Regions from separate parts of the Clostridium sp. CTA-17 genome, predicted to be linked through region 1. Evidence: a T-box and tRNA genes for the amino acid it is inferred to sense, from the RefSeq annotation. Region 1 holds a T-box; the other holds one or more tRNA genes.

Evidence for each region. The T-box of region 1 lies ahead of ACYUCG_RS11305 (glycine--tRNA ligase). A T-box ahead of a tRNA ligase gene usually reads a tRNA of that ligase, here a tRNA-Gly.
Region 2: it has a tRNA-Gly gene. The T-box ahead of ACYUCG_RS11305 (glycine--tRNA ligase) is inferred to sense a tRNA for this amino acid. The anticodon was not compared.

What each region holds. Positions count from the first base shown of each region.
Region 1 covers NZ_BAAABF010000007.1:4,679-16,465, reverse strand. The annotation lists gene ftsH (ATP-dependent zinc metalloprotease FtsH) at 1-1,021, shown strand, start outside; gene ACYUCG_RS11335 (formate--tetrahydrofolate ligase) at 1,223-2,893, shown strand; gene ACYUCG_RS11330 (type III pantothenate kinase) at 3,096-3,875, shown strand; gene dusB (tRNA dihydrouridine synthase DusB) at 3,882-4,862, shown strand; gene greA (transcription elongation factor GreA) at 5,141-5,617, shown strand; gene lysS (lysine--tRNA ligase) at 5,643-7,148, shown strand; tRNA gene ACYUCG_RS11310 (tRNA-Asn) at 7,303-7,377, shown strand; T-box leader at 7,497-7,664, shown strand; gene ACYUCG_RS11305 (glycine--tRNA ligase) at 7,835-9,238, shown strand; gene ACYUCG_RS11300 (M20/M25/M40 family metallo-hydrolase) at 9,427-10,545, shown strand; gene ACYUCG_RS11295 (S66 family peptidase) at 10,720-11,589, shown strand; gene ACYUCG_RS11290 (NAD(P)-dependent oxidoreductase) at 11,682-11,787, shown strand, end outside.
Region 2 covers NZ_BAAABF010000008.1:73,638-85,424, reverse strand. The annotation lists gene ACYUCG_RS12560 (HNH endonuclease signature motif containing protein) at 1-250, shown strand, start outside; gene ACYUCG_RS12555 (SGNH/GDSL hydrolase family protein) at 432-1,829, opposite strand; tRNA gene ACYUCG_RS12550 (tRNA-Lys) at 2,134-2,209, opposite strand; tRNA gene ACYUCG_RS12545 (tRNA-Gly) at 2,254-2,327, opposite strand; tRNA gene ACYUCG_RS12540 (tRNA-Gly) at 2,333-2,407, opposite strand; tRNA gene ACYUCG_RS12535 (tRNA-Gly) at 2,425-2,498, opposite strand; tRNA gene ACYUCG_RS12530 (tRNA-Leu) at 2,503-2,586, opposite strand; T-box leader at 2,823-3,043, shown strand; gene thrS (threonine--tRNA ligase) at 3,125-5,056, shown strand; gene ACYUCG_RS12520 (M3 family oligoendopeptidase) at 5,319-7,013, opposite strand; gene ACYUCG_RS12515 (5-formyltetrahydrofolate cyclo-ligase) at 7,109-7,687, opposite strand; gene ACYUCG_RS12510 (class I SAM-dependent methyltransferase) at 7,913-8,725, opposite strand; gene ACYUCG_RS12505 (hypothetical protein) at 8,939-9,109, opposite strand; gene glmS (glutamine--fructose-6-phosphate transaminase (isomerizing)) at 9,129-10,961, opposite strand; gene ACYUCG_RS12495 (ferritin family protein) at 11,752-11,787, shown strand, end outside.

The DNA of each region.
Region 1 (11,787 bases):
TGGTAGACAAAGAGGTGCTGGACTTGGTGGCGGTCATGATGAGAGAGAACAAACATTAAACCAATTACTAGTTGAAATGGATGGTTTTGGAGTTAATGAAGGGATAATTATGATAGCTGCTACAAATAGACCAGATATCTTAGATCCAGCATTATTAAGACCAGGAAGATTTGACAGAAGAATTTTAGTAGGTGCACCTGATGTTAAGGGTAGAGAAGAAGTTCTAAAGGTTCATACAAGAAATAAGCATCTATCAGAAGATGTAGATTTAAAAGTTTTAGCTAAAATGACACCAGGATTTAGTGGCGCAGATCTTGAAAACTTAACTAACGAAGCTGCATTATTAGCAGTTAGAGGTGGTAAAAGTAGCATAGATATGGCAGACATTGAAGAGGCTATAACAAGAGTAATAGCTGGACCGGAGAAGAAGAGTAGAGTTGTTAGTGAATATGATAGAAGAATCACTGCAGTTCACGAATCTGGTCACGCTGTTGTAAGTAATGTTCTAGAGTATGCAGATCCAGTTCATGAAATAAGTATAATTCAAAGAGGAATGGCTGCAGGATACACAATGAATTTACCAGAGGAAGATAGAACTCACACATCTAAGAAACAACTTAAGGATAAGATGGTTGAACTTTTAGGTGGAAGAGTGGCTGAGAAATTAGTTATTGGAGATATAAGTGCCGGTGCTAAAAATGATATAGATAGAGCTAGTCACATTGCTAGAAGTATGGTTATGGAATACGGAATGAGTGATGTTATTGGACCTATATCATTTGGTAATAGCGATGGTGGAGAAGTATTCTTAGGTAGAGACATTGGAAAGAGTAGCAACATAAGTGAAGAAACTAGCGCTAAAATAGATGAAGAAATTAAGAAATTAATTGATGAAGCTTACAATAGAGCAGAATCTATATTAAAAGAAAATATCAATAAATTAAATGCAGTAACTGATGTGTTACTTCAAAAAGAAAAAATTGATGGTGATGAGTTTAGAGAAATATTTAAAAACTCATAGTTAAAAGAGGTACTTAAGTACCTCTTTTTTTATAATTATTATTTAATTAAGAATTGTTTTATATTATAATTTCACTAAAGATATTTTAATAATACGAACAATTTTTATAAAATATATAAAATTGTTCGATAAAACTCTTTGTTTTTTAATAAATTATGGGTATAATATTAAGTAGATTACTTTGGAATGAGGTGCGGAATTATGAAAAATGATATTGAAATAGCACAAAGTGCTAAAATGGAGCCAATAATAAATATTGCTAAAAAAATAGGTCTTGAAGAAGATGATATTGAGCTTTATGGAAAATATAAATGTAAGATATCTTTAGATGCAATAAAAAGACTAGAAAATAATAAGGATGGTAAGCTTGTTTTAGTTACAGCTATAAATCCAACACCGGCAGGAGAGGGAAAATCTACTGTTACAGTAGGATTAGGACAAGCGTTAAATAAAATAGGAAAAAATACTGTTATAGCCTTAAGAGAGCCATCATTAGGACCTGTATTTGGAATAAAAGGTGGAGCAGCTGGTGGTGGATATGCTCAAGTAGTTCCTATGGAAGATATAAATCTTCATTTTACAGGGGATATGCATGCAATAACTTCAGCTAATAATCTTTTATGTGCAGCTATAGATAACCATATTCATCAAGGTAATTTATTAAGAATAGATTCAAGAAGAATTGTATTTAAAAGAGTTATGGATATGAATGATAGAGCTTTAAGAAATATAGTTGTTGGAATGGGTGGTAAAATAAACGGATTCTTAAGAGAAGATGGATTTATGATCACTGTTGCATCAGAAATAATGGCTATATTATGTATGGCTAGTGATTTAGAAGACTTAAAAGAGAGAATGGGAAATATTTTAATTGCATATAACTTAGATGGAGAGCCTGTTTATGCTAAGGAATTAGAAGTTCAAGGAGCTATGGCTTTACTTATGAAAGATGCCATAAAACCTAACCTTGTTCAAACTTTAGAAAATACTCCAGCAATAATTCATGGAGGACCATTTGCAAATATAGCTCATGGATGTAATTCAATAATAGCAACTAAGACAGCTTTAAAAATGAGTGATATAACTATAACAGAGGCTGGCTTTGGAGCAGATTTAGGTGCAGAAAAATTCTTAGATATAAAATGTAGATACGGAAATTTAAATCCTGATTGTGTAGTTTTAGTAGCTACTATAAGAGCTTTAAAACATCACGGTGGAGTAAAGAAAGATGAATTAAATATATCAAATGTAGATGCTTTAAATAAAGGAATGAAAAACTTAGAAAAGCAAATAGAAAATATAAAAGCTTATGGAGTACCAGTTGTTGTTGCTATAAATAAGTTTATAACTGATTCAGATGAAGAGGTTAAAGCTATAGAAGACTTCTGCAAAAATATAGGAGTAGAGGTTAGCTTAACAGAAGTTTGGGAAAAAGGTGGAGAAGGTGGAATTGATTTAGCTAATAAAGTTATAAAAACAATGGAAAGTGAGCCTTCAAACTTTAAGATGATTTACGATTCAGAAGAATCAATAAAGGATAAAATACTAAAAATAGTTCAAACTATATATGGCGGAAAAGGAGTAAACTATACTCCTCAAGCTCTTAAACAAATAGCTGAAATTGAGAAATTTAATTTAGATAAACTTCCAATATGTATGGCTAAGACACAGTATTCATTATCAGACAATCCAAGTCTTTTAGGAAGACCTGAAAACTTTGATATAACTGTTAAAGAGGTTAGAGTTTCAAATGGAGCTGGATTCATAGTTGTTTTAACAGGCGATGTTATGACAATGCCAGGTTTACCTAAAGTTCCTGCTGCTAATAGAATGGATATAAAAGACAATGGAGAAATAGTAGGATTATTCTAAATGTTTAGATAATTTTAAGGCTTATATGACACTGTTAAAAAAATAGTCATATAAGCCTTTTTTTATTTAAAAACTAGTAATTGTAATTGCTTGACAAATGTATAGTAGTTGTTAAAATTAATATTGTTATATAAAGGGTACATGGTATTTTCCGGACAGCTTTATTAGCTGTCTTTAATTATATTAAGGTGGTGTAAAACACATGATTTTATTAATAGATGTAGGTAATACAAATATAGTTTTAGGGATTCATGATAATGAAAAATACATAGCATCATGGAGAATATCTACAGATTCTAAGAAAACATCAGATGAATATTCAATACAAGTTATGCAACTATTTAATCAAGCAAAATTAAATCCAGAAGAGGTTGAAGGAATAATAATTTCTTCAGTAGTTCCTAATATAATGCATTCTTTAGAAAACATGGTTAGAAAATGTTTCTGCAAAGAACCTATTGTAGTAGGGCCTGGAATAAAAACTGGAATTAATATAAAATATGATAATCCTAAAGAGGTTGGAGCAGATAGAATAGTAAATGCTGTAGCTGCTTTTGAAAAGCATAAAAAACCTATGATAATAATAGATTTTGGAACAGCAACAACATTCTGTGCTATTACTGAAAAGGGAGATTATTTAGGTGGAAATATATGTCCAGGAATTCAAATTTCAGCAGATGCTTTATTTGAGAGAGCTGCAAAGCTTCCAAGAATAGAACTTGAAAAACCAAAGAGTGTAATTTGTAAAAATACAGTTACAAGTATGCAAGCTGGAATAATTTATGGATATATTGGAAAAGTTGAATATATAGTTAAACGTATGAAAAAGGAAATGATGGACTTAGGAGAAAAAGAACCATTTGTATTAGCTACAGGAGGGCTAGCTAAACTTGTTTATAGCGAAACGGATGTAATTGATGAAGTAGATCGTAAATTAACTTTAGAAGGGCTTAAGATTCTTTACGAAAAAAACAAGGAGTAGAAAGTAATGAAAATATCAAACATAGTTTTAGAAAATAATGTTTTCTTAGCACCTATGGCAGGGGTTACAGATATATCTTTTAGGGGATTATGTAAAGAGATGGGTGCAGGAATTGTTTGCACTGAAATGGTTAGTGCAAAGGCATTGTACTATGGGAGTGAAAATACAAAAGAATTAATGAGAATTGCAGATGAAGAAAAACCGGTATCTTGTCAGATGTTTGGAAATGATCCAGAGATAATGGCTTATGTCACTGAGAAGCATTTTAATACAAATGATGATATATGTATAATAGATGTTAACATGGGATGTCCTGCACCTAAGATAGTAAAAAATGGTGAAGGTTCAGCCTTAATGAAAAATCCTAAATTAGCTTATGAGATCATGAGTAGCATAAAAAAAGTTGCAACAAAGCCTGTAACAGTTAAGTTTAGAATGGGTTTTGATGAAGAAAATATAAATGCTGTTGAGTTTGCTAAAATCATGGAAGAAGCAGGAGTAGATGCCATTGCTGTACATGGAAGAACTAGGGCTCAAATGTATGAAGGAAAAGCTAACTGGGATATAATAAGACAAGTAAAGGAAGCAGTTAATATTCCTGTTATAGGAAATGGAGATGTATTTACTGCGGAGGATGCTTTAAGTCTTAAAAATCAAACTAACTGTGATGGAATTATGGTTGCAAGAGGAAGTATGGGAAACCCATGGATCTTCAAGCAAATAGTTCAGAAATTAAATGGAGAAGAGGTTTATATGCCTACTCCAGAAGAAAAAATAGATATGTGTATAAGACACTATAATTTATCACTTAAATATGATGGAGAGTATAAGGCTGTAAGAGAAATGAGAAAACATGCAGCTTGGTATATAAAAGGATTAAATAATTGTACTGAAGTTAAGAATAGGCTTAATTTAGAAGCAGATCCAGAGAAGATTATGGGTATCCTTAATGAGTATAAAGAATATTTAATGAAAAATGATTTATAATATTTATCATAAATGGGGATATAACTGGATATAATAAAGCATCAGTAAAATATTAGATGTTTAATTTATACAAATAAAGGTGAGAATTAAAGCTAAATAATGATTTTTTATTTAGTGTATTCTATCTTATATAATATATAGTTTGACATAATAATCTTTAGGAATTATAATAATTTGAATAATTAGGCTTAATAATCTTAAAGTTTTTATGAATTGTATATTAACAGGTTAAGTTTAAATATGATATTATAATAATATGTTCAAAGGGGAGAAAGAAAATGAGCGAAAAGAAACATATAATGACATATGAAGGTGTTAAAAAATTAGAAGATGAATTAGAATATCTTAAAACAGTAAAAAGAAAAGAAATAACTGAAAAGATAAAAGTTGCTTTAGGATACGGAGATTTAAGTGAGAACTCAGAATATGATGAAGCTAAAAATGAGCAAGCTTTCACTGAAGGAAGAATAATTCAGTTAGAAAACATGCTTAAAAATGCTGTTGTTGTTGATGAGTCAGAAATATCAACAGATATAGTTACAGTTGGATCAATCGTTAAGGTTATGGACTTTGATTTTGATGAAGAAGTTGAGTATTCAATAGTTGGTTCAGCAGAAGCAGATCCAATGAACTTTAAGATATCAAATGAATCACCAGTTGGTGAAGGGTTAATGGGTAAAAAAGTTGGAGATGTTGTAGAGATAGAAGTACCAGGAGGAACTACTAAGTTCGAAGTTCTTGGAATAAGAAGATAGATAATATAGATGGAGGGATTTTTAAATGTCAAATGAGGAAATAAATATTCACGAAGCAGAAGAACAATTAAGTGAACAAGAGATGTTAAGAAGACAAAAGCTTGTTGAATTACAAGAAGCTGGTAAGGACCCATTTGATGTATACAAGGTAGAGAGAACACACTCTTCTGCTGATGTAAAAGATAATTTTGAAGAGTTAGAAGGTAAAGAAGTAAAAGTTGCTGGAAGACTTATGTCAAAAAGAGGTCAAGGTAAAGTAGTATTCGCTGATTTAGCAGATTTACCAGGAAAAATTCAATTATTTATTAAGATTGATAACGTTGGAGAGGAAGCTTTAAAGGAATTTAAAACTTTCGATTTAGGTGACTGGGTTGCTGCAACTGGAGAAGTATTTAAAACAAAAATGGGTGAAGTTTCAGTAAAAGTAACTTCATTTGAATTAATCTGTAAATCTTTAAAACCATTACCAGAAAAATGGCATGGTTTAAAAGACCCAGACTTAAGATACAGACAAAGAGAAGTTGATATAATAACAAACCCAGAAGTTAAAGATACTTTTATTAAGAGATCACAAATAGTAAAAGCAATAAGAGAATTCTTAGATAATAGAGGATTCTTAGAGGTTGACACACCAATTCTTTCACCAATAGCTGGTGGAGCTGCTGCTAGACCTTTCATAACTCACCACAATGCTTTAGATATAGATATGTATTTAAGAATTGCTACTGAGTTATACTTAAAGAGATTAATAGTTGCTGGATTTGAAAAAGTTTATGAAATGGGTAAAAACTTCAGAAATGAAGGGGTTTCAGTAAGACATAATCCAGAATTCACTGCTATAGAGTTATATGAAGCATATGCTGATTACAATGACATGATGGAAATCATGGAAAACATGATTGCTTATGTTTGTGAAAAAGTAAATGGATCAACTAAAGTTACTTATGAAGGAACTGAAATAGACTTCACACCACCATGGAGAAGAATTACTATGGTTGATGCAGTTAAAGAATTTGCTGGTATAGATTTCAACGAAATTAAGAGTGATGAAGAAGCTCAAGCTATAGCTAAAGAGAAAAACTTAGAATTCCCTAAACCATTAGATAAGGTTACTAAAGGTGAAGTTCTAAATATGTTATTTGAAGAATATGGTGAAGATAAATTAATCCAACCTACATTCTTAATAGATTATCCAGTAGAGATATCACCTCTTACTAAAAAGAAAAGAGGAAATGAAATGTTTACTGAGAGATTTGAAGGATTTGTATATGGTAGAGAAGTATGTAACGCATACTCAGAGCTTAACGATCCAATAGTTCAAAGAGAAAGATTTGAACAACAAGCTAGAGAAAGAGAATACGGAGATGATGAAGCATACATGTTAGATGAAGAATTCATGAGTGCTTTAGAAACTGGTATGCCTCCAACAGGTGGATTAGGAATAGGAATAGACAGAATGATAATGTTCTTAACTGACTCTTCATCAATAAGAGACGTTATATTATTCCCAACAATGAAACCACAAAAATAGTTTATATAAAGTAGAAGTTTACTAAAAAGTAGACTTCTATTTTTTATTTTATTTGAAGGGAAAAAGCCTAAAAAAATTCCTGATTATTTTTAAAATCTACTTAAAAAAACTATTGTATTTTATTTGAAATATGATATAATAAAATTGTAAATGTTCCTCGGTAGCTCAATGGTGGAGCACTCGGCTGTTAACCGATAGGTTGGAGGTTCGAGTCCTCTCCGAGGAGCCATTTTTTTTATCTAAAATTAATTAAGAAAGAATTTATAAATATATAAGCTTTTGTATGTTTATAAATTCTTTTTTTATTGACATATAATTTAGTTTTGATAAAATTAAGAGTATAACTAAATATGTACTATGATGAAGAAGAGTAGTTTTAAAATCTTTTTTAGAGAGATAACGGTTGGTGAAAGTTATTAAAGGTTTAAAATGAAGGGAGCTTTTGAGTACAATTATTTTGAGAGATGAGCTTTTGCTAAAAAGGGTGGAACCGCGGAATTTTATTTCGTCCCTTTGAATGTAATGGCTTTTTTTATTTATATAAAGCCCTTAGGCTGTTAATCTAGATGAGTATTTCTAGCAGTGAATAAAACTGTTAGAAATATTTCTCAAGGAAGTTTAAAGTTCTTTATAAAGTGAAGAATTAATATAAAATAAGTTATTTAATATAAATGGAGGTAATTGTAATGGCAGTAGAAAAAACTATGGATAAAATAGTAGCCTTATGTAAAAACAGAGGATTTATATTCCCAGGTTCAGAAATATACGGTGGACTTGCAAACTCATGGGATTACGGCCCACTAGGAGTTGAATTCAAAAATAACGTAAAAAGAGCTTGGTGGAAAAAGTTTGTTCAAGAGAGCAAATATAATGTTGGATTAGATTCAGCTATATTAATGAATAGAGAAGTTTGGGTTGCATCAGGTCACGTTGGTGGATTCTCAGATCCTCTAATGGATTGTAAAGAATGTAAAGCTAGATTCAGAGCAGATAAATTAGTTGAAGATCATATGACTGCAAACGGAGCAGAAGTTGCTACAGCTGATGGATGGAGCAATGAAGAGTTAATGGACTACATAACTAAGAATAACATAGTTTGTCCAAAATGTGGAAAATTAAACTACACAGATATAAGAAAGTTCAACTTAATGTTTAAAACTTTCCAAGGAATAACTGAAGACAGTAAAAACGAAGTATATTTAAGACCAGAAACTGCTCAAGGTATATTCGTAAACTTCAAATCAGTACAAAGAACTACAAGAAAGAAAGTACCATTTGGTATAGCTCAAATTGGTAAATCTTTCAGAAACGAAATAACTCCAGGTAACTTCACTTTCAGAACTAGAGAGTTCGAACAAATGGAGCTTGAGTTCTTCTGTAAACCAGGAACTGATTTAGAATGGTTCAACTTCTGGAAAGATAGTTGTTGGAACTTCTTATTAAACTTAGGAATGAAAGAAGAAAACATAAGAATGAGAGATCATGGAGAAGAAGAATTAAGCTTCTACTCAAATGCTACTTCAGATATAGAATACTTATTCCCATTTGGATGGGGAGAACTTTGGGGAATAGCTGATAGAACAGACTATGACTTAAATAAGCATGCTGAACACTCAGGTCAAGACATGACTTACTTAGATCCAACAACAAATGAAAAATATGTACCATATGTTATAGAGCCATCATTAGGAGCAGACAGGGTTGCATTAGCATTTTTAGTTGAAGCTTATGATGAGGAAGAATTAGAAGGAGCTAATGGAAAAGTAGATGTAAGAACAGTTATGCACTTACACCCAGCTTTAGCACCATTTAAGGCTGCTATATTACCACTTTCTAAGAAATTATCAGAAAAAGCTGATGAGGTATATGCTGAATTAAGCAAACACTTCAATGTTGATTATGATGAAACAGGAAGTATCGGTAAGAGATATAGAAGACAAGATGAAATAGGAACTCCATTCTGTATAACAGTTGACTTCGATACTTTAGAAGATGGATGTGTAACTGTAAGAGACAGAGATAACATGGAACAACAAAGAGTTAAAATAGAAGATGTAAGAGCTATAATAGAAAAAAGCTTAGAATTCTAGTTTAAAAGCAAAAATAAAAACTTATAAATATATTACTTACATATATTTATAAGTTTTTTTTATTTATGATTTTAAAGTACTAAAGGACATAGTTATGAATTTTGTTTTACAATTACGGACAAATGTATTTTTCGTGATATAATTTTATATGAAATTTATTGAAATGCTTTAAGGGAGACTGAAATATTATGATAAATGAAAAAAGAGTTTTAGAAAGTTTTTTAGATTATGTCCAAATAGATAGCGAAACTTATGAAGAAGGTAATTTTGCTAAAAGATTAGAAAAGGATTTAATGGAAGCTGGATTAGAAGTTGAATTTGATAACAGTGGAGAAAAAATAGGTTCAAATACAGGAAACTTAATAGCTAAATTAAAAGGTAATGTAGAAGGAGAAACTATTCTTTTTGCATGTCATATGGATACTGTTAAACCTGGTAAAGGAATAAAGCCAATAATAAAAGATGGAGTTATATATAGTGACGGGACAACTATATTAGGTGGAGATGATAAAGGTGGAATAGCTGCTATAGTTGAAGCCTTAAGAGTAATAAAAGAAAACAACATAGACCATGCTAATATAGAAGTTGTATTTACAATAGCTGAAGAAACAGGTCTTTTAGGAGCTAAAAATTTAGATTATTCAAAAATAAGTGCAAAAAAAGCATTCCTTTTTGATACAAGTGGAGATCCAGGATTTATAACTACAATAGGACCTGCTCATGATACTTTAAAGGTTACTATAAAGGGAAAACCTGCCCATGCTGGAGTTTCACCTGAAGAGGGAATAAGTGCAATTTCCATAGCTTCAGATGCTATATCAAACATGAAACTTTTAAGAGTAGATAAAGATACTACTGCTAATATAGGAAAAATTTCAGGAGGAGTTGCTAATAATGTAGTTTGTCCTGAAGTAATAATAGATGCAGAAGCAAGAAGTACAGTTACAGAAAAATTAGATGCTCAAACAAAACATATGGTAGAAACTTTTAAAGCTTCTGCTGAAAAATTTGGTGGAGAAGTTAATATAGAAGTAAATAGAATGTATGGTGCTTTTGTTATAGATGATAATGAAGATATAGTTTTACATGCAAAGAGAGCATTTAAAAACTTAGGCATAAATGGAGAAACTAAAGCCTCAGGTGGTGGAAGTGATACAAATATATTTAACTGTAATGGAATAAAGGCAGTTAATCTTTCAAGTGGTGAAAGAAAGCCTCATACTTTAGAGGAACATATGAAAATTGAAGATTTAGGAACAATATCAAAAGTGGTTCTTGAATTAGTTAAAGAAAGTATAAATAAATAATTTTAATTTTAAGGATGAAGAATTTTCTTCATCCTTTTTCATAAGTTTTTTTAAGTGTATATTTATTTTGGAGGATTTAAAAAATTAATTATAATCAATAATATTTTAAAATAGATAAATTTATGAAAATAAGTGGTATTATATATAATAATTATTTTTATTTGGGAGGTTGCTATGAGTATGAGTTTTTTAAATAAAGGAAATAAAATAGGGATAATAAGTTGTTCAAATGGAATTAGCATAAAAAATAAAAACATAATAGATGAATTAAAACTTAATTTAAAAAGTTTAGATATAGAGATGGTTGAAGGAGATACACTATATGCAAAAGAATATAATCTTTTTAGTGGGACAGGAGAAGAAAAAGCTAGAGCTTTAGAAAAATTATTTTTAGATAAAGATATAAAAATGATTTTTGATATTTCTGGTGGAGATTTAGCTAATGAAGTTCTAGATTTTTTAGACTTTAATTTAATAAAGGAAAATCCTAAACCTTTCTTTGGATATAGTGATTTAACAGTATTGCTTAATGCTATATATTCTCAATGTGATATAACTACTTATAATTATCAATTAAGAAATTTAATTGGTAAGTTTAAAGAGGAGCAAATGCAAAATTTTAAGGCTTCTTTTATAGAAGGCAAAGAGGATATATTTAATTTAGATTATGAATGGATAAATGGAAGTTATCTTGAAGGAATAGTTGTTGGTGGTAATATAAGATGTTTATTAAAATTGGCAGGTACAAAATATATGCCTGATTTTAAGGATAAAATATTGTTTTTGGAAAGTTTTAGTGGAAATTCAGCTAAGATGGTAACTTATATAACTCAATATAAAAACTTAGGTGTTTTTAATGAGGTAAAAGGAATAATATTAGGCGAGTTTACTGAAATGGAAAGAGAGGATTTAAAGCCTGATATAGTAGAAATATTAAAGAGAGTTATAGGAAAAATTAATATTCCAATATTAAAAACAAGTAACCTTGGACATGGTGCAGATGCTAAATGCATACCTATAGGAAAATATTTAATCTTTAAATAAATGACTTTATTAAATTATTTTGATAATATAATATATTATGAAACAATGAAGAATTTTTATAGGTTGTTAAGAAATCAGGGGGTTTATTAAAAATGACAGTAAATGAGCAAAACTTAAAAGAAGAAGCTTTAAGATGCTTAATGTGCAAAAATCCAAGATGCAAGGCTAATTGCCCAATAAGTACACCTATTCCAGAGG
Region 2 (11,787 bases), on a different contig from region 1:
TTTAAATTATAAACTTGAAATGCAAAACAAACTAAGAGAACTCTTTATAAAAAGTTTTTATACTGGTAATGACATAAAAATTATGTTAGGTCTTACACCTGGTTCTTTAAAAAAGTTAACTAAGAACTTAAAACTTTATAAAGAAGGATATTCTAGTGATGAAATAATATTTAATCTTATGGGCAGAAAAGTTTATTCAGAAGAATATATAGAAGATTTCATATTGCAAAAAGCAATAAGTTGTATATAGAAAGCTGTATCAAAGCTACTTCAGTTTTGATGCAGCTTTATTTTTATCAATTATTTAATATTCATTATGAAATAAAGCTATTATTTCTCTTTTAAACAAATTTAACTTTTATATCCTCATTTTGTATCTCAACTAATTTCTTTATAATTACTTATGCTTTAAAGAACTAATTTTTAATATCCTAAGATCTTTCTATTGTAAAACCACATATTAAACTATTATAATCATATATTCTTAAATCCTTAAAAATCTTCTTAGCAATCGCTAAATGTCCTCTATGATTTGCTCTTCCTTCTACTAACCATGATTCTATAACCCATTTTTTAACTTTGCTTAATCTATCCCAATACTCATAATGATCTATTAAAAATATTTTTTCTTCTTCAGAAACCACTCTTATAACTTTTACATATTCCTCTATATTGCTTCCATTTTTTATTGGACTTTGTAATATAGGTATTGAGTTTATATTTTTAACCTTGCTTACTATATTAACTAAATTATGTTTAAATTCCTCTGGAGTAATTTTTTCATTTCCTCCAATCATTATAAAAACAACTTTAGGATTATATTTTGATACTAAATGTTCAAGGTTATTCATTAAATACTCTGAATTAATATCTTCTGTGCCAAAGTTAATCATAAATTTTTCTCTTTTATTTATGCTTCCATCATTTAATTCCCATCTAATTCTTTCTTCCATATATTCAACATAATTTTTATAACCCAAGGTATCCCCTATTTCATTTGTATCTTCATCCCCTAAAAACACCCATATACCCTTTTTATCTTCATTTATTAAATTTGTTATAGATTCTAAATTATTATTGAAATTTTCTTTAGTATTCTGAATTAATTCTTCTTGAGAGAAATTCTTATTACTTATGTCATTAAAAAATCCTTTATTCCATTCACTATCAACTTTTCTTTCCAAATCATTTTCTGCTTTTATTGGATAACTTAAATTGCAGGTGTAACTATCTTCTTCAAAAATATCTAATTCCTTAAAAATAAATTTAACTATTTCTAAGTGCCCTTTTTCATTAGGATGTATTAAATCATTAAGAAGCTCATTTTTAATATTAGAATCCTCTTTTTCTAACTCCTCCCAATGACTATAATGATCTATTAGCATTACATTATTTTCTCTAGCAACCGCTCTAACAATATCCATATAAAATTTAAGGCTTTTCCTACTTAAATCCATTTTTATTATGTTACTTGTCTGAATGATTGGTATTGCCCCAATTTCTCTAACTTTATTAATAAGTTCTAATATATTGCTTCTATATTCTTCTAAAGGAACAATTTGATTTGATGAATCATTCATTCCAAGCATTATAAAAACAACGTCTGGATCATATATATTTACACAGATATGAAAGTCTCTTATTATGTCTCTAGTTGTAGCTCCTGACACCCCAGTATTAAAAACCATAATATTCTCGTTTTTAAATTTCTCTTTTAATCTTTCTCTAAAATGTTCTGTATAACTTCTATATCCTTTAGTATGAAGTGGCCCATGAGTTATACTATCCCCAGTAAAAACAATGCTTAATCCCTTATCTCCTCTAATCATTCCAATTCCCTCTTTCCTTTTATCCTCTAACTTTAGTTTATAATCCCCTTTTACTTTTAGTAAAAATAATCTTTCTTAAAAACTTAATTTTCTATAAAGCACTTACATATTTGGTAGATTACTATTTAATTAATCCTCTCCCCTTATATATTTATTGCTATAAAAATATTAATATGCTTAAAAATTAATTTTTACTAAGCAAATCATATATTTAATTTTAATAAAAAAAGACTTCAATAAAATTATGAAATCTTCTAAAAATTTTATTATAAAATAAAAAAAGCATCGATTATAAATCGATGCTTGGTGCACCATCAGGGATTCGAACCCTGGACTCCCTGATTAAGAGTCAGGTGCTCTACCAACTGAGCTAATGGTGCATATTATATTTTTTTTAATAATTTTACAGTAAATCTTAAAAAAATGGAGCGGGTACCGGGAATCGAACCCGGGTATCCAGCTTGGAAGGCTGGTGTTCTACCATTGAACTACACCCGCATAAGTGGAGCGGAAGACGGGACTCGAACCCGCAACTTTCACCTTGGCAAGGTGACACTCTACCATTGAGTCACTCCCGCATATTTTTATATTAATTTGGAGCGGGTACCGGGAATCGAACCCGGGTATCCAGCTTGGAAGGCTGGTGTTCTACCATTGAACTACACCCGCTTAGTGGTGCAGGTGAAGGGAGTCGAACCCCCACGCCGTAGGCGCTAGATCCTAAGTCTAGTGCGTCTGCCAATTCCGCCACACCTGCAAAACTATGTTTTTATTATAATATTTTTCAAATTCTATTTCAAGATTTTTTTGCAAATTATTTTTTTAAAACTTTAATTAACTTAATAACTTTTTTAATTAAAATTTATAATATTAAGAACTTATTTCCACCTAAACCCTTATAATATCTTATATTCCAATTAGAATTTATTTTTATTTTATCCATTGACATACAAAAATAATAAACTTATAATCTAAAGTAAATATTATAAATTTATTAACACAATGAAGAGACGAGTAAACTTTGGTACATTTTCAGAGAGAAGGTACAATAGCTGTAAGTACTTTTAAATGGAATTAGTTGAAGACTACCTCTGAGTGACTCTAATCCAGTCCGTCATAATCACGTTACGATTAATTTTAAGTGGTACTTTATTTTTTAATTATTAAAGTACAATTTGGGTGGAACCACGGGAATATACACTCTCGTCCCTTTTCTATATTTAGAAGAGGGATGAGAGTTTTTATTTTATATGAATGAAAATTAAAAGAAATTTATTTTGAAAGGAGAAATTAATATGATAAAAATTACACTTAAAGATGGTTCAATAAAAGAAGTTGAAGCTGGACTATCAATTTTTGAAATAGCTCAAAGCATAAGCCAAGGACTAGCTAGAAATGCTTGTTGTGGTATATTAAACGGAAAAGTTGAGGACTTAAGATTTATAGTTAATGAAGATTCTTCATTAGAAATCTGTACTTTTGATTCTAAAGAAGGTCAACATGCTTTTAACCACACTGCTTCTCATGTATTAGCAGCTGCCGTTAAAAGATTATTCCCTCAAGATAAATTAGCTATAGGACCATCAATAGATAATGGTTTCTATTATGATTTTGATACTGAAAAACCATTTTCTGCTGACCAATTAAACAAATTAGAAGAAGAGATGAAAAAAATAATAAAAGAAAATCCTGAAATAAAAAGATTTGAACTTCCTAGAAACGAAGCTTTAGAACTTATGAAGGATGAACCTTACAAAGTTGAACTTATAAATGATCTTCCAGAAGATGAAGTGATTTCATTCTACCAAATAGGTGATTTTGTTGACCTTTGTGCAGGACCTCACTTAATGGCTGTTAAACCAATAAAAGCAGTTAAATTATTAAGATCTACTGGTGCTTACTGGAAAGGTGACGAAAAGAACAAAATGCTTTCAAGAGTATATGGAACTGCTTTTCCTAAGAAATCAGAATTAGATGCTTATTTAGAAGCTTTAGAAGAAGCTAAGAAAAGAGACCATAATAAATTAGGTAGAGAGCTTGGAATCTTTACTACTGATGAAAATGTAGGTCAAGGGCTTCCATTATTAATGCCAAAGGGAGCTAGAATAATCCAAACTCTTCAAAGATGGATAGAAGACGAAGAGCAAAGAAGAGGATATGTTTTAACTAAAACTCCTTTAATGGCTAAGAGCGACCTTTATAAAATTTCAGGACACTGGGATCACTATAAAGATGGTATGTTCGTTTTAGGTGATGAGGAAAAAGATAGTGAAGTATTTGCTTTAAGACCAATGACTTGCCCATTCCAATACGCAATATATAACTCAACTCAACACAGTTATAGAGACTTACCAGTAAGATTTGCTGAAACTTCTACTCTATTCAGAAATGAATCTTCAGGAGAAATGCACGGTCTTATAAGAGTAAGACAATTCACTCTTGCTGATGGACACATAGTATGTACTCCAGAGCAATTAGAAGATGAATTCAAAAATACTGTTGACTTAGTTAAATATGTTATGGAAACTTTAGGAATAGCTGATGATATTACTTACAGATTCTCAAAATGGGATCCAAACAATACTGAGAAATACATCAATGATCCTGAAGCTTGGGAAAATACTCAAAATATAATGAGAGAAATATTAAACCACTTAAATATAGACTTTACTGAAGCTGATGATGAGGCTGCTTTCTATGGTCCAAAACTTGATATCCAATTCAAGAATGTTCATGGAAAAGAAGATACAATCATCACTATCCAAATAGATTTCGCTTTAGCTGAAAGATTTGGAATGTACTACATTGATAAAGATGGAGAAAAGAAACGTCCTTACATCATTCATAGAAGTTCAATTGGATGTTATGAAAGAACACTAGCAATGCTTATAGAAAAATATGCAGGTGCTCTTCCAACTTGGATAGCTCCAGTTCAAGCTAAAGTTCTTCCTTTATCAGATAAATATGCTGATTATGCAAATGAAGTTGTTGAAGAATTAAGAAGAAGAGGCGTTAGAGTTGAAGCTGACCACAGAGCTGAAAAAATCGGTTATAAAATAAGAGAAGCTAGATTAGAAAGAACTCCTTACATCTTAGTTGTTGGAGAAAAAGAAGCTGAAAATAAAGAAGTTTCTGTAAGAAGCAGAAAGAACGGTGAAGAAGGTGCTATGCCTTTAGCTGACTTTGTAAACAGAATAGTTCTTGAAATAGCTAACAGAGAAAACTAAGAAAATACAAAGTCTAATTAACTAAACATTTTGATTTATAATCAAAAAAGAACTTGGATGTATTCCTATGAAATCCATAAGTAATACTCCAAGTTTTTTTATTTTAAAAGAAATATTAATCTAAAATATTAAGCAAACAAATCTATACTAAATAAGATTAATAATATTTTATAGTTATTATTAATTTTGATAAGTTTAATCTATATTCATAATAAACTTACTTAATCATACTCTAAATAGATCATAAATTTTGTTTTAAAAACTAAAATTTGCTGTCGTCTATGCTTTCTAAGTATTCATCTACTACTCCTACTACACTTTCAACACATCCATTTTCAAATGGTGATTTTAAGTTAGCATATTTTAATAAGCCTAAGAATGTTTTAGTTCCACCTATGTTACATAGATTTAAATAATCTTCCCATGCTTTTTCATGATTTTCTCTATCTTTTTTCCAGAATTGAAGTGCACATATTTGAGCTAAAGTATAATCAATGTAATAGAATGGTGATAAGAATATATGGTTTTGTTGGAACCACCAACCACCTCTTTCTAGGAAATCACATTCATCATAGTTTTTATGTGGAAGATATTTTTTCTCTATTCTTCTCCATGCATCTTTTCTTTCCTTTGGTGTACATTCTGGATTTTCATATACAAAGTGTTGGAATTCATCTACAGTTACTCCATAAGGAATAAATTTAATGGCATCTCCTAAATGATAGAATTTATATTTGTCTGTATCCTCTTTAAAGAATAAATACATCCAAGGCCAAGTAAAGAATTCCATACTCATTGAGTGTATTTCACAGCTTTCCATAGTTGGCCATTGGCACTCTTGCATTTCTATCCAAGAACTTCTAAAGTTTTGGAATGCATGTCCAGCTTCGTGAGTTAATACATCTACATCCCCAGCTGTTCCATTAAAGTTTGAGAATATAAATGGAGCTTTATAGTTAGGGAAATTAGTACAATATCCTCCAGCTGCCTTTCCTTTCTTAGCAACTAAGTCCATTAAATCATTCTCAACCATAAAATCAAAGAATTCTTTAGTTTCCTTTGAAAGCTCTGAATACATTACCTTTGCATTTTCAACTATCCACTTTGAATCTCCCTTTGGAGTTGGATTTCCACTTAAGAATTCAAATTTTTCATCATAATATTTTAAAGTTTCAAGTCCTAATCTCTTAGCTTGTCTTTCATATAATTTACTATCTATAGGAACTATAAACTCTTCAACTTGTTTTCTGAAGTTTTCAACCATTTCCTTATTATAGTCATATCTTCTCATTCTTACATAGCCTAATTCCACAAAGTTATTAAAACCAAGCTTTTTAGCTATTTTTGTTCTTACCTTTACAAGTTTATCAAAGATATCATCTATTTCATCTTCATGCTTCACAAAAAAGTTATATTTAGCTTCTGATGCTCTTTTTCTAACTTCTCTATCCTCTGATGTTACAAAAGGAACTAATTGTGCTAAGGTTCTTTCCTCTCCATCAAAGTCAATTTTAGCTGAAGCAATAAGTTTTTGATATTGACTACCTAATTTATTTTCAAGTTGCATATCTTCTATTACTTCTTTTGAAAAACTTTTTTGAGAATACTCTGCCTCTTTTATTATAGTTTCACCATAATAATCACCTATTTCATTTTTAAAAGGTGAACTTAATAATGCTTTATAGAATTCATTATTAACTTCTTCAATAAGAGGAGAATTTTCATCCCAGAAATCACTTTCTTCATTATAGAATTCATCCTCAGTATTTATTGTATGTCTAACTTCTGATAATGCCATCATAGTTGATGTATTATTTCTTATCTTATTTATTTTGCCTATTACTTCTTTAGCCCCATTAAAGTCCTTTGCTTCTTCTAACTCTTTTATAAAAGATCTAATATCTTCTCTATCTTTTTCTATATTAGGTCTTTCATATTTAAAATCTTCAAATTTCATTGTTTACCCCACCTCACAATTATATTTTCTATAATTCTGACACAAGTAAAATTTATTATCAATAAAGTAAAATTATCAAAAATATTATTTTACTATTATGATTTTTTTAAACTAATAATTTTCTCTTCACTTATTATTAAATCAACCTTCTCATCAAAGAATTCATGTGGAATTTCATCAAAAACTTGAAAATCATAACATAAAGCAACTCTCTTACTATTAGGGTATTTACTTAAAAATCTATCGTAAAATCCTCCCCCATATCCTAATCTATTTCCCTTTAAATCAAAGGCTAAACCAGGTATTATAATTAAATCAACTTCCTCACTTATATCTTCACATTCAATGCTTGGTTCTAATATTCCAAAGGCACCACTTTCATTTAATTGAAGTAAAGATTCTATTTTCAAAGCCTTCATTTGTCTTTCTTTTAAACTAACAGGAATAACTTTAGGAACTGCAACCTTTTTATCTGAAGCTAATAATTCTTTTATTATCTCAACTGTATTTACTTCAGAGTCCATATTTACATATATAAATACAACCTTACTATTCTTATATATATCACTTTCCAAAAGAGTTTTTCTTATTTTTTCATCAGCCCTTAACTTAGTATCTCTATCTATATTTTCTCTTTTTAGCTTAATCTCTTTTCTTAACTCTCCCTTATCCATATGAAATTCCTCCTCATAGACTTTTAATAATTTTACCATATTTTGTATTGCAATACTATATAAATACACTTAATATTCTTTTCGTATAAATACATCATAATAAAAAATAATGTGCTGTATTAAAATATAATAATAAAACTTACAAACATATTCCGAGAATTACTTCTTCATACTGTTTGTAAGTTTTATAAAAATCTATTTTGATACACGACCAAGTCTATTAAATTATTTTCTAGCTACTATTGTAAAAGTCTTTGGAATCCCTTTATCAAAAACATCACTTGATAAATTAGGCTCCTCTGTTAAACTTTCTATCTTAAGCCCAGTATCAGCAACGGCAGTTACTATTTCTCCTAAATTCCACTTACGTAAAAATACTTTTTCTATTTCTCCTTCTTCTAAGTATTTTGAGTAAGCAACTTCTTTTTCCTCTAATGAAGTATCAAAGTAATCTCCTGTAACCTTATGTTTTCTTACCTTTGCTGTAGATCCTCTTGAAGTTATTAACTTAGTTGATACAGGATGAAAATCTCTTAATACCGCTTTTCCTCCATCCTTTAATAAGCTATGTATAACATTCATGAAAGGAGATAAATCTGAGAAATAATGAAGTATTCCCATCTCTGCAAATACTATATCATAATCTCCACTCATAACTTCTTTAGGCATTTTTAAAACATCACTTAGAATGAAGTTAATCTTTACTCCGCAAGCCTCAGCTAAATCTAAAGCATATCTTCTATTTCCTTCTGAAAAATCTACTACAGTAACATCTGCCCCTAATAAAGCTAATGCAACAGCCTTATTTCCATTAGAGCCCATAAGATTAAATATCTTCTTTCCTTTAACATCTCCAAATTTATCCAATAAAACATTTAATTTTTTCTCAGGCATAGCTTTAATTTTTTCTGCGGCTTCTTTAGCAGTTCCAAATCTCTTTACCCAAGCATTATATGTCTCTTTATTCCAAGCCTCTTCATTTTCATTTATACATACTTTTTTATCTTCTAAAATATTATTTTCTTGAAATTTTTCCACTGTAAATACCTCATTAATTAATATTAGCTTATTCCTCAGAATTATGAGGTTTTAGCGAAAGTATTATACTTCAATAAAAAGCATTTTTCAATATATTTTTCACTAAAAATAAGGAGTGTTTAAAATCACTTTATAGCATTTTAAATACTATTTTAATGATTTAAACACCCCTAACACATATAAATAAGGTTAAAATTTTAAGCTAATTTTATATTAAATTCTTTCAGCACCAATTGCTGCTTCTAAATCTCTTATTATTACATTTACTATATCTAACTTACCCTTAGCATAGTCTTTCTCTTCTAACCAGTTTAACCCTGTTTCAAGGCACTTTTTAGTTTCCTTATACTCTGCTAATAATTTTAATAAACTCTCATTATTCATATTCAAAATCCCCCTTTTTTTATTCAACAGTTACTGATTTAGCTAAGTTACGTGGTTTATCAACATCAAATCCTTTAGCTTTAGCTACATAGTATGAGAATAATTGTAATGGTACAACACTTAAAACCGGTGATAATAAGCTTAATGTTTCTGGTATTTCTATTAATCCTTCAAACATTTTTCTCTTACTTTCTTCCATGTCACCTTTAAAGCAAACACCTAAAACGTTAGCTCCTCTTGTAACAACTTCTTGAACATTACTTATCATTTTATCCATAAGCTCTCTTTGAGTTAATAATGATACTACTGGAATATCTTTTTCTATAAGAGCTATTGGCCCATGTTTAAGTTCTCCACCTGCATAAGCCTCTGAGTGAATGTAAGATATCTCTTTAAGTTTTAATGATCCTTCCATTGCAACTCCATAATCCATACCTCTTCCTAAGAAGTATAAATCTTTTTCTGTAGATGCTTTAACTGCAAACTCTTTTATTAAATCTGTATTTTTAAGGATTTCTTCAACTTTTTCTGGTAATTCAAGCATTGCTTTTTTGATTTCCTCAATTTCTTCTACTGATTTGCTTCCCTTTAATTCAGCAAAGTGTAATGCTAATGTGTACATAGCAATTAATTGAGTTACATATGCCTTTGTTGATGCAACAGCTATCTCTGGACCAGCCCATGTATATAATACATCGTTAGCTTCTCTTGAAACTGAGCTTCCTACTACGTTAGTTACAGCTAACACTCTTGCACCTTTTGCTTGTCCATCTCTTAAAACTGCTAAAGTATCTGCAGTTTCTCCTGATTGGCTTAATACTATTATTAAAGTTTTATCTGTAATAACAGCATCTCTATATCTAAATTCTGAAGCTATATCAACTTCTACTGGTATTCTAACTAATTTTTCTATAGCGTATTTTCCAATTACTCCAGCATGGTAAGCTGTTCCACAAGCAACTATATATACTCTATCAACATTATCTAAATATTCTTTAGTTATTGATATATCATCTAAAGTTACTTCTTTTCCTTCCATTATTCTTGAAGTCATTGTATCTTTTATAGCTTTTGGTTGCTCGTTAATTTCTTTTAACATGAAATCTTCATATCCACCTTTTTCAGCAGCATCAACATTCCATGTTATATGATAAACTTCTTTTTCCACTGGATTTTTTTCTTCATCAAAAAGAGTAACTCCATCATTTGTTAATACTACAAACTCTTTATCTTCTAAAAGATAAACTTCTCTTGTATGATTTAAAACTGCTGGGATATCAGAAGCTATAAAATATTCTTTTTCTCCTAATCCAACTATTAATGGACTATCTTTTCTTACAGCTACTAATTTTTCTGGCTCATCATTACATATAACTCCAATGGCATATGAACCTTCCATGTGTTTAGTAGCTTCCATAACTGCATCTAATAAATCTCCTTTGTAGTAGAAATCTACTAAGTTTGGAATAACTTCCGTGTCTGTTTCTGATTTGAATTCATATCCTTTTTCCATTAACCAGTTTCTTAATTCATTGTAGTTTTCAATGATTCCATTATGAACTACAGCTATTGTTTCTTTATTATTTAAATGAGGATGTGAGTTAACATCTGATGGTTCTCCATGTGTAGCCCATCTAGTATGTCCTATTCCGATTCCACCCTCTATTGGATTTTCATTTAACATTCCTTCTAGGTTTGCTAATCTTCCTTTATGCTTTTCAGCCTTTATCTTATTATCTTCTAAAACTGCAACTCCTGCTGAATCATATCCTCTATACTCTAATTTTGATAATCCTTCAACTAATATATCTGTTGCCTTTTTCTGTCCTACGTATCCAACTATTCCGCACATATTGTTTTCTTCCTTCCCTTTTGTAAAATTATATTCTAACTTTCAAAATAAGCTTTATATAACTTCTTACTGCATAGAAGGTTTGAAACACCCAATTGGCTTTGTCCTTAAAATCACTTTTAAGTTTTAACCAATCTTTTACGGTAGTGCTTTACCGTGGGGCATCCGCCGAAAATTCGATACTCCCCAACCTCGTCAACTTAAATTTATTAAGAATCCTAATAAGCATTTTAATCTACTAGAGTTAAATTACTTATTAGTCTATCAATAAAACTTTAAGTTCTGGCGCTTTAATCTATTATTTTGAAAGTTAATATATTCTATGCATCATCTTTCTAAAAAGCCACAAACTTATTCTAACACTTTTTTAAAAAATTTCAACCTTTTAAAGCTTATTTTAGTTCATTTTTAGTTATTTTCATTTATTTTTAAGAAATATTTTTAATTATCTGTCTATACCTCTATATTTCTTTCATTTAATATATTAATGTATAGTTGTATAGACATCTATAGTATTTAATTTTAAAATTAACTTTTCAAATTCCATATTGTAAAAGAAATTTTTATATTTATTTCTTTCATTTTTAAATTTAAAGTATAATTAGTGTATAAATACTTTCCCTTGTTTAAAATTTCTCAGCAAAAAAGCTCACTTATTTATAGTAATTAATTTTTATACTTTAATTTCTTATAAAAAAGCTTAGAACAAGTAAATATATATCTTTAACTGTTCCTTTTCCTGTGAAAAATCATATTATGAATACTATAAAAATAATTTAGGAGATTTTTTATGAGCTATACTACAGAAAAGCAACCTCAAGGAAAA